Regions from separate parts of the Zhihengliuella alba genome, predicted to be linked through region 1. Evidence: riboswitches for the same ligand, from Rfam matches in the RefSeq annotation. Region 1 holds a riboswitch; each other region holds the start of a gene.
The links. Region 1 has a riboswitch for thiamine pyrophosphate ahead of thiM (hydroxyethylthiazole kinase). Riboswitches for the same ligand answer to the same signal wherever they lie in the genome.
Positions count from the first base shown of each region.

Region 2: it holds a riboswitch for thiamine pyrophosphate, as region 1 does, so the genes downstream of both, ABD784_RS08500 (ECF transporter S component) here and thiM (hydroxyethylthiazole kinase) in region 1, are expected to answer to the same signal.
Region 3: it holds a riboswitch for thiamine pyrophosphate, as region 1 does, so the genes downstream of both, ABD784_RS03955 (3-oxoacyl-ACP reductase) here and thiM (hydroxyethylthiazole kinase) in region 1, are expected to answer to the same signal.
Region 4: it holds a riboswitch for thiamine pyrophosphate, as region 1 does, so the genes downstream of both, thiO (glycine oxidase ThiO) here and thiM (hydroxyethylthiazole kinase) in region 1, are expected to answer to the same signal.

Region 1 is NZ_BAABCJ010000005.1:69,571-71,743, forward strand. Features, by position in the region: gene ABD784_RS09900 (SDR family oxidoreductase) at 7-693, opposite strand; TPP riboswitch at 1,046-1,139, shown strand; partial or broken gene thiM (hydroxyethylthiazole kinase) at 1,141-2,004, shown strand; gene thiE (thiamine phosphate synthase) at 2,128-2,173, shown strand, end outside.
Region 2 is NZ_BAABCJ010000002.1:611,818-613,990, forward strand. Features, by position in the region: gene ABD784_RS08495 (ATP-binding cassette domain-containing protein) at 1-112, opposite strand, end outside; gene ABD784_RS08500 (ECF transporter S component) at 122-757, opposite strand; TPP riboswitch at 800-936, opposite strand; gene ABD784_RS08505 (DUF4235 domain-containing protein) at 1,014-1,283, shown strand; gene mnhG (monovalent cation/H(+) antiporter subunit G) at 1,333-1,815, opposite strand; gene ABD784_RS08515 (monovalent cation/H+ antiporter complex subunit F) at 1,815-2,084, opposite strand; gene ABD784_RS08520 (Na+/H+ antiporter subunit E) at 2,081-2,173, opposite strand, start outside.
Region 3 is NZ_BAABCJ010000001.1:890,194-892,366, reverse strand. Features, by position in the region: gene ABD784_RS03960 (ABC-F family ATP-binding cassette domain-containing protein) at 1-918, shown strand, start outside; TPP riboswitch at 985-1,079, shown strand; gene ABD784_RS03955 (3-oxoacyl-ACP reductase) at 1,162-1,998, shown strand; gene ABD784_RS03950 (LLM class flavin-dependent oxidoreductase) at 1,998-2,173, shown strand, end outside.
Region 4 is NZ_BAABCJ010000006.1:129,887-132,059, reverse strand. Features, by position in the region: gene ABD784_RS12160 (sensor histidine kinase) at 1-131, opposite strand, end outside; gene ABD784_RS12155 (CPBP family intramembrane glutamic endopeptidase) at 262-1,278, shown strand; TPP riboswitch at 1,281-1,385, shown strand; gene thiO (glycine oxidase ThiO) at 1,378-2,173, shown strand, end outside.

The DNA.
Region 1 (2,173 bases):
GTCAGACTACCGGCGGCGGGTGGGCCGCACGGAGACCGTCTCGAGGGTTCCCCGCGCGGGCATCTCGACGGCGGCGCGCACGGCCGCCGCGACGTCCTCGGGCGCGAGGTAGTAGGCGGCGTCGTACTCCTCGCCCAGCTTCTCGACCAGGCCGTGCTGCATGTCGGTGTCCACGCGTCCCGGGTGCACGCTGGACACGCGCACGCCGTGGCCGCGCTCCTCCTCCCGCAGCGCATCGGTGAAGGCCCGCAGCGCGAACTTGGACGCCGCGTAGGTGCTGGATTTCGGCGACGCGTTGAACCCGGAGCCGCTGTTCACCGCGACCACCAGGCCGCCGGCGGCGCGCAGGGCCGGCAGCGCCTGCCGGGTCAGCTCCGCCACGGCGAAGACGTTCAGGCGGAAGACCCGCTCCCAGGTCTCGTACGACGTCGTCTCCACCGTGTTCCCGTCCTCCACCCCGGCAGAGTGGACCAGGACGTCCAGGCGGGCCGGCAGCGCGGCGTAGGGCGGGTGCTCGAGGTCGGCGACCCACGGCTCGGCCGACGGGAGCTCGCGCACCAGCGCGTCGATGGCATCGGCGTCGCGGCCGCCGACCAGGACGTGGTGCGTGGGCCCGAGCTCGAGGGCGACGGCGCGGCCGATCCCGCGGGTGGCTCCGGTGACGAGGGCGACGGGACGGTCTGCGGTGCTCATGGGCGCTCCTTCGGTGGCGGGACGTGGCTTCCTCCAAGCTACTCGCTGCCGGGGCCGCGAGGTGCCGGTGCAGCACCCGGGGGTCCGCGAGATCGCGCATCAGCACCCCGGGCTCCGCGAGATCGCACTTCAGCACCCATATCGGCCGGGTGAGGTGCCAGAACGCGACCTCGCGGGATCGAACGTGCCGGAACGCGACCTCGCGGGACCGAACGTGCCGGAACGCGACCTCGCGGCGTCGAACGTGCTGGAACGCGACCTCGCAGCTCGGCCGGTGGGACACCGCCCAGACGCCCCCGCCGGATGTGACGGCTCCGGATATGACGGCGCACACGCCGCGGCGTAGGCTGGCTCCCACGGCACGGGGTGTCCCCAGAGGACTGAGATCACACCCGCATGCACCTGATCTAGCTAGTACTAGCGGAGGGATGTCGCTTCATGGAGTCCATGGCGCCACAAAATACGTCTGAATCCACCACCACTGCGCCCGCCGGCGCCGCCCGCGACTGGGCACACCGGTCCACGGAGCACCTCGCGGCGTTCCGCGCGGCGAGCCCGCTGGTCCAGTGCGCCACCAACTCGGTGGTCACCAACTTCACCGCCAACGTGCTGCTCGCCGCGGGCGCCGCACCGGCCATGGTGGACGTCCCCGGCGAGGCCGGTCCGTTCGCCGCCCTGGCCTCCGGCGTGCTGATCAACCTGGGCACGCCGATGGACCGCCAGCGCGACGGCATGCTCGAGGCCGTGCGCGCCGCCCACGGCGCCGGCACCCCGTGGGTGCTGGACCCGGTGGCGGCCGGTCCGCTGGAACTGCGCACGGAGTTCGCCCGCGAGCTCCTCCAGTTCTCCCCCTCCGTGATCCGCGGGAATGCCTCCGAGGTCCTGGCCCTGGCGGGCACGGGCACCGGCGGTCGCGGCGTGGACGCGACGGACGACGTCGACTCCGCCACCGGCGCGGCCGTCGCCCTGGCCCGCAGCACCGGCGCGGTGGTGGCGGTGTCCGGCCCGGAGGACGTCGTCACCGACGGGGCCACCGTGGTCCGCGTCGCCGGCGGCAGCGAGCTGCTCACCCGGGTCACCGGCGGCGGATGCGCCCTCGGCGCGCTGGTCGCCGGTCTCGTCGGCAGCACGACGGCGGCGGTCCGGCCCGACGCTGCGGGCTCCTCCGTGCTCGCGGCCACCGTGGCCGCGCACGCGTTCTACTCGGCGGCCGCCGAGCGGGCCGCCGTCGGCGCCGCGGGCACCGGCAGCTTCCAGGTGGCGTTCCTGGACGCGCTGGCCGCCCTCCGGCCGGAGGACCTGGCCGATGCACGCATCACGGAGGCGCCGGCGGAGGCGCCCTCCGCCGGCGATCCGGAGCGCCGCACCCACGAAGCCCCGGCAGCGTCCTCCCCCGGAGCTGCCGCCGCCGGGCCGGCCGTCCCCGCGACGGGCGTGAGGATCGGGGCCCACGAGCGGATCGGCACGCACGCGCGGTCCG
Region 2 (2,173 bases), on a different contig from region 1:
GCGCGCCACCGAACTGTGGAGCATCCCCGCACTGGCTCGCGATCCTTCCGTCCGCGTCCTCGCGTCCGTCCTCTGTACTGAGCCTCTGCGGGCTCGTCACTTCTGGACTCATCGCCATGCCCTAGCCGGCGACCGGTTCCTGCGCCGCCCTCCGCGAGGCCAGCGAGGAGAGCGCCCCCGTCCGGGCGATCGCGCGGGTGGCGATCCAGGAGAGGAGCCCGGCGATCAGGAGGCCGGAGAGCACGGCGAAGCCCATGTGGGCGAACTTCATCGGCAGCGTGTACATCGGGTACCAGTTGGAGATGAAGAGGTCGTTGACCGTGCCGAAGACGGCCATGCCCGCTCCGGCCACCATCGCCGCGGGCAGCCCCCAGCGGCGGTAGCGCAGGGAGGCGAACACGGCCTCGGCCCCGAGTCCCTGCAGCAGCCCGGACATCAGGACGGTCAAGCCCCACTGGGAGCCCATGAAGGCGGAGATGACGGCGGCGAGCAGCTCGCAGTACAGGGCCGCGCCGGGCTTGCGGATGATCAGCGCGCCGAGCACGCCGGGGAACAGCCACATGCCCATGACGATGCCGGACGACGGCGGGAACGCCGCCCACAGGAAGTCGAGCCCTGCGTAGGACATGTTCCAGGCCCAGAAGATCACGCCGGAGACGACGGCGATGACGGACGCCACCACGATGTCGACGACGCGCCACGCGGCCTTGGGCGCCTTGGCGGCGGGCCCGGCCGTGGAATTGATCGGTGTTGCCATGTTCTTCCTCCTTGAGGTCAAGGAGGGGAGGGTGCCGCTGGGCACCCCAAGAGCTCGACTCCCTTCGCCGGTACTAGCCGGAGCAGGTTCGAGGGTCTGCGTCTGTGCGCACTCTCAGCGTTCTGCCGTCGGCCGGTCTCCCGGCGCTGACGACGGCGAACGCTCCCCTGTCGTATCTGGTGAGGCTAAGTTTAGCGCCGCGTTATGCTGAGTTGGTAATCGCAGGTCGCCAGCAAGAGATACGGGAGTCGCCCGCATGAAACTGATCCTGAAAGCGCTCGGCGCGTTGGTGTCCGTCGCAGCCGGCATCGCCGGTTCCAAGCTCCTCGACGGGCTCTGGCGCAAGGCCACGGGGCAGCCCGCACCTCGCCCCGGCGACAAGGAGGCCGTGGCCGAGGCCTCGTTGCGCCAGGCGCTCGGCTTCGCCATCGCGTCGTCGGTGGTCACTGCGGTGATCCAGGTCCTCACCAAGCGCGGGACCGACGGTGCCATCGCGTACCTGCGCCGCACCGCGGACGAGGTCTGAGACCTTCCTCCCGGCGGGGCCCACGAGCCCCCGGCGCCTCCCGGTGCCGTTAGCGCGGTCGACTGTCGTCGGCCGCGCTTTCGCGTTCCGGGCCGGACTCCCGGTCGTCCGGCGCGGCCTGGTCGTGCAGCGCGCCCCCGTGGTGATGCGCGGCCCGGTCGCGTTCCCGCCCGGCGGCGTGCTCGACGACGTCGCCGAGGTCGTCGTTGACGAGCATCGAGCGGCGGAGGTGCTTGGTGCGATACCCCGCCCGGCCGACCATGTGGGCGCTGACCGGCGCGGTGACCAGCTGCAGCAGCCACGCCAGGACCAGCACCGGCACGGCGCTCCACGATCCGATCTGGAGGGCGACGGCGGCCAGCATCAGGAGCAGCCCGAGGACCTGCGGCTTCGTCGCCGCATGCATGCGGGACATGAGGTCGGGGAAGCGCAGCATGCCGACGGCCGCGGCGAGCGACATGAGGGCTCCGACGACGAGGAAGACCGCCGTCGTCGCGTCGCGGAGGGTGACCCAGAGGCTGGCGTCGGGCATCAGGTGTTCCTCCGGTCCGTCACGTAGCGCGAGATGGTCACCGTGCCGATGAAGCCGACCACGCAGGCGACCACCACGAAAGCCATGTGGTTGAGGTGCCCGTTCACGGCCATGTCCACGCAGAGCGCGGCCATGATGATCGCCAGCAGCACGTCCATGGCGATCGCGCGGTCCAGGATGGACGGTCCGCGCATCAGCCGGATGATGACGAGCACGGCGGCCAGGCTCAGCAGGATCCCCGCGGTCCACGCGGCAGCGGTCAGCATCATGAGACGTCCTCCTGTCCGCGGGCGGCCTCGAGGGTCGGCTGGGCCGGCGGCTCCGCCCGCCCGGCCTCCTCGTCGCGGACGCGCCGGAC
Region 3 (2,173 bases), on a different contig from region 1:
GGCTACGACGCCTACCTCGAGGAGCGGGCGACCGTCCGGCGCCACCTGCAGGAGAAGTACGACGAGTTCGCCGAGAAGAAGGCCGACCTGGTCTCGCGGGCGCGCACCCAGCGGGAGTGGTCCAGCCAGGGCGTGCGGAACGCGATGAAGAAGTCGCCGGACAACGACAAGATCAAGCGGAAGGCGTCCACCGAGTCCAGCGAGAAGCAGGCGCAGAAGGTACGGCAGATGGAGAGCCGGATCGCCCGGCTGGAGGAGGTCGAGGAGCCGCGGAAGGAGTGGCAGCTGGCCTTCACGATCGGTGCGGCGCCGCGCTCGAGCTCGGTCGTCTCCACGCTCAGCGGTGCCGTGGTCCGGCAGGGCGAGTTCACCCTCGGCCCGGTGTCGCTGCAGGTCAACGCGGGGGAGCGGATCGGCATCACCGGTCCCAACGGTGCCGGCAAGTCCACGCTGCTGCGCACGCTGCTGGGCCGCCGCCGTCCCGACGAGGGGACCGCGAGCCTCGGCCCGAGCGTGCAGATCGGCGAGATCGACCAGGCGCGCTCGCTGCTGGCCGGGCCCGAGCCGCTGGCCGCCGCGTTCGAGCGCGTGCTGCCGGAGATGGCGTCCGGCGAGGTCCGCACGCTGCTGGCGAAGTTCGGGCTCAAGGCCGAGCACGTGAACCGTCCCGCCGGGGAGCTGTCGCCGGGGGAGCGGACCCGGGCCGGCCTGGCCGTGCTGCAGGCGCAGGGCGTCAACCTGCTGGTGCTCGACGAGCCCACCAATCACCTGGACCTGCCGGCGATCGAGCAGCTCGAGCAGGCGCTCGAGAGCTACGACGGGACCCTGCTGCTGGTCACCCATGACCGCCGCATGCTCGCGACCGTGCGGACGGACCGGCACTGGCGCGTCGAGGCCGGCACGGTCACGGAGGCCTGAGCGTCACGCAGGCGTCGCCGTCGTGATCCGCGCCTCGGCGGACCAGCGGCCGTGGTACGGTCCTCATGCAATGACTCGGGGCGCCACCAGCGGTGGCTGAGAGAGAACCCGTCGAACCTGATCCAGTTAGCACTGGCGTAGGGATGTCTGCAGCGATCCTCCGCGGGTCGCCCGGCGCGCGACGCCAGGGCGGCGCCGCCGAGCGTCCGCACGCGCCCTCGCCACCAGCAGAAGGGCACGCACATGACGACCACCGAAGCCGGCACCGCAGACCGCGGGGACGCCTCCACCACAGGCACCCCGGCCACCACGGCCGCGCCGCCGATCGCGGAGCAGACCGTCGTCGTCACCGGCGGGGCCCGCGGGCTCGGCCGGAGCATCACCGAGGCGTTCCTCCGCCACGGTGCCCGCGTCGTCGTGGGCTACCACTCCAGCCGGGACGCGGCCGAGGAGATCGCGGCCGCGCACCCCGGCCGGGCGGTGGTCGTCCGGGCCGACGTGCGGGACCGCGCCCAGGTCGACGCGCTCGTCGCACGCGGCCGCGAGGCCTTCGGCGCTCCCGTCGCCACGGTGGTCAACAACGCCCTGGTCGACTTCTCCTTCAACGGCGACGCACGCGCCCGCGCGCACGAGATCGGCTTCGACGCCTTCGCCGACCAGTTCTCCGGCGCCGTCCAGGGCGCCGTGAACGTGGTGCAGGCCGCTCTGTCCGACTTCGACGCCCTCGGCTCCGGCCGTGTGGTCAACATCGGGACCAACCTCTTCCAGAACCCCGTGGTCCCGTATCACGACTACACGGCCGCGAAGGCCGCCCTGCTGTCGCTGACGCGCACCTTCGCCGCCGATCTGGGCCCGCGCGGGGTCCGGGTCAACATGGTCAGCGGCGGCCTGCTGCGCACCACGGACGCCAGCGCCGCGACCCCGGAGGCGGTGTTCGACGCGATCGCGGCGGGGACCCCGCTGGGCTCCGTCACCACGCCGGAGGAGTTCGCCGACACCGTCCTCTTCTTCGCGTCGCCGTGGTCCCGGGCCGCCACCGGGCAGAACCTGGTGGTTGACGGCGGACTGGTGAACAACTGATGGGGGACGACGCCGCCGTCCGCCCGAGCATCCACCTGAACCTCTTCGCCTTCGGCTGCGGGCACCACGCCGCCGCCTGGCGAGCGCCCGACTCGAGCGTGGACCGGCTGGGCGACATCGCCTACTGGGAGGAACTGGCCCGCACGGCCGAGCGCGGCGGCCTCGACGCGATCTT
Region 4 (2,173 bases), on a different contig from region 1:
GGAGGCACCGATCCGGGGTCATCGGGCAGCATGCTGCCGCGCGCCACGACGAACGCCAGCACCCCGACCAGCGCCGATGCCAGCACGGTCGCGGCGGTGCGCCAGGCCGAACCGCTGGTCCTCATTCCCATGCCCCCAGCGTAGGGACCGCATCCGCCTCCCGGTGTCGTCCAAGAGGATGAACCTGCCTCATCCCTCCGGCAGGCAAGAGGGGACGCGCGGCCGATACCGCCGCGGCCGCCACCGGCCCAGGCTGGTTCCATGACGGCTCGCCTGAGCGCCGCAGAGCGCATGAACACCCCGCTGCCCTTCCATCGGCTGGCCCGCCGGTACCGGTCCTACCGTTGGTGGCGGCCCCTCCTGGCCCTCGTCACGACGCTCGGCGTCTGGTGCGCGATCGTGCTGGTCCTCGGCGTCGCGGCTGTCCTCGTCTCGCTGGCCGCCCCGGGGCTCGGGGTCTCGCTGGACGAGGCGCTGACGGCGGCCGGGCCGGGCGACCTGCACGATCCGGCCACCGCCCTGGTCATGCTGCTGATGCTCGCGGCGGGACTGCCGGCGGTCCTGCTGGGCGTGCGCGTCGGCGGGTGGAGGCCGGCTGGCTCCGTCTCGTCGGTCGTCGGGCGCCTCCGCTGGGGGCTGCTCGCCCGGTGCGCGGCCGTCGCCGTCGTCCTCCACGCCGTGGTCAACACGGTGGGACTGCTGGTGGCTCCGCCCGGCGAGGCGCCCGAGGGACTGCCCGGCGGCGTGCTCGACGGCGGGCCCCTGCTCACCGGGCAGGGCCTGTGGCTGCTGCTCATCGCCGTCCTCGTGGTGCCGTTCCAGGCGGCGGCCGAGGAGTACGCGTTCAGGGGCCTGCTGATGCAGGCCATCGGCTCCTGGCTGCGGCACCCGGCCTGGGCGATCCTGCTGCCGGCGCCGTTGTTCGTGCTGGGCCACGCCTACGACTGGGCCGGGCAGACGGACATCCTGGTCTTCGCCCTCGCCGCCGGCTGGCTGACCTGGCGCACCGGCGGGCTCGAGGCGGCCATCGGCCTGCACGTCGTCGGTAACTGCACGGTCTTCGCGCTCGGGGCGTTCGGGCTCGCGGATCTGAACGCCACGGAGATCGAGCCGCTCGCCGTGGTCGTCTCCGTGGGGCTGACCCTCGCCTACACGGCGATCGTGGCGCGTAAGCGCCGCTGGTGGTCCCGCGACGCCGGCGAGCACGACGGCGGCGGCGCGCACGACGGCGGACGCAACACGGGCGCCCCGATTTTGCCGGTGTGCCGTACGCCATAGACTGGAGACTCCACGGGAGCCCGGCCACGGGCTGAGAGGGCGTTCGGCGCCGACCGTAAGAACCTGATCCGGTTGAGACCGGCGTAGGGAGGACTCCTCATGAACCTGTACGCGCCATCGCCCGGCGCCGCCGCGCGCGCCCTCGTGCTCGGCGGGGGCGTCGTCGGCCTGTCGACCGCGTGGGAGCTCGCGCGGCGCGGCCACCCCGTCACGCTCGCCGATCCGGATCCCGGCGGCGGGGCGAGCTTCGCCGCCGCGGGCATGCTGGCTCCGGTGAGCGAGTTCCACTACCAGGAGCAGGACCTGCTCCAGCTGACGCTGGTGTCCGCCGCCGCCTATCCGGGATTCGTCCGCGACCTCGCGGCGGCCGGCGGCACCGATCCCGCCTACCGGCGGACCCCCACGATGGTGGTCGGCCTCGACTCCGCCGACCGCGCCGCGCTCGCCGACCTCGCCGCCGCCCAGCGCGCCAACGGCCTCGAGGTGGAGCACCTCGGCACCCGCGAGGCCCGACGGCGGGAGCCGCTCCTCAGCCCCGGCCTCACCAGCGCCCAGGTGGCCCCGGGCGACCACCAGATCGACCCGCGCGCCATGGTGGCCTCGCTGCGGGCGGCGCTGGCCGCCCTGCCGCACGTGCGCACGGTGGCGGCGACCGCCGTGGAACTCCTGCACACCGACCCGGCGGACCCCGAGCGGGTCACGGGCGCGGAGCTGAGGTGCGCCGAACTGCGCTCCGCCGAGCGAGTCGAGGCGGACGAGACGGTGCTGGCCGCCGGTCTCGGGGCTTCGGCCGTGGCGGGCCTGCCCGCCGGGCTGGACCTGCGGCTGAGGCCGGTCCACGGCGACATCCTGCGACTGCGCGTCCCGGAGCGCCTGCGCCCGCTGGTGCAGCACA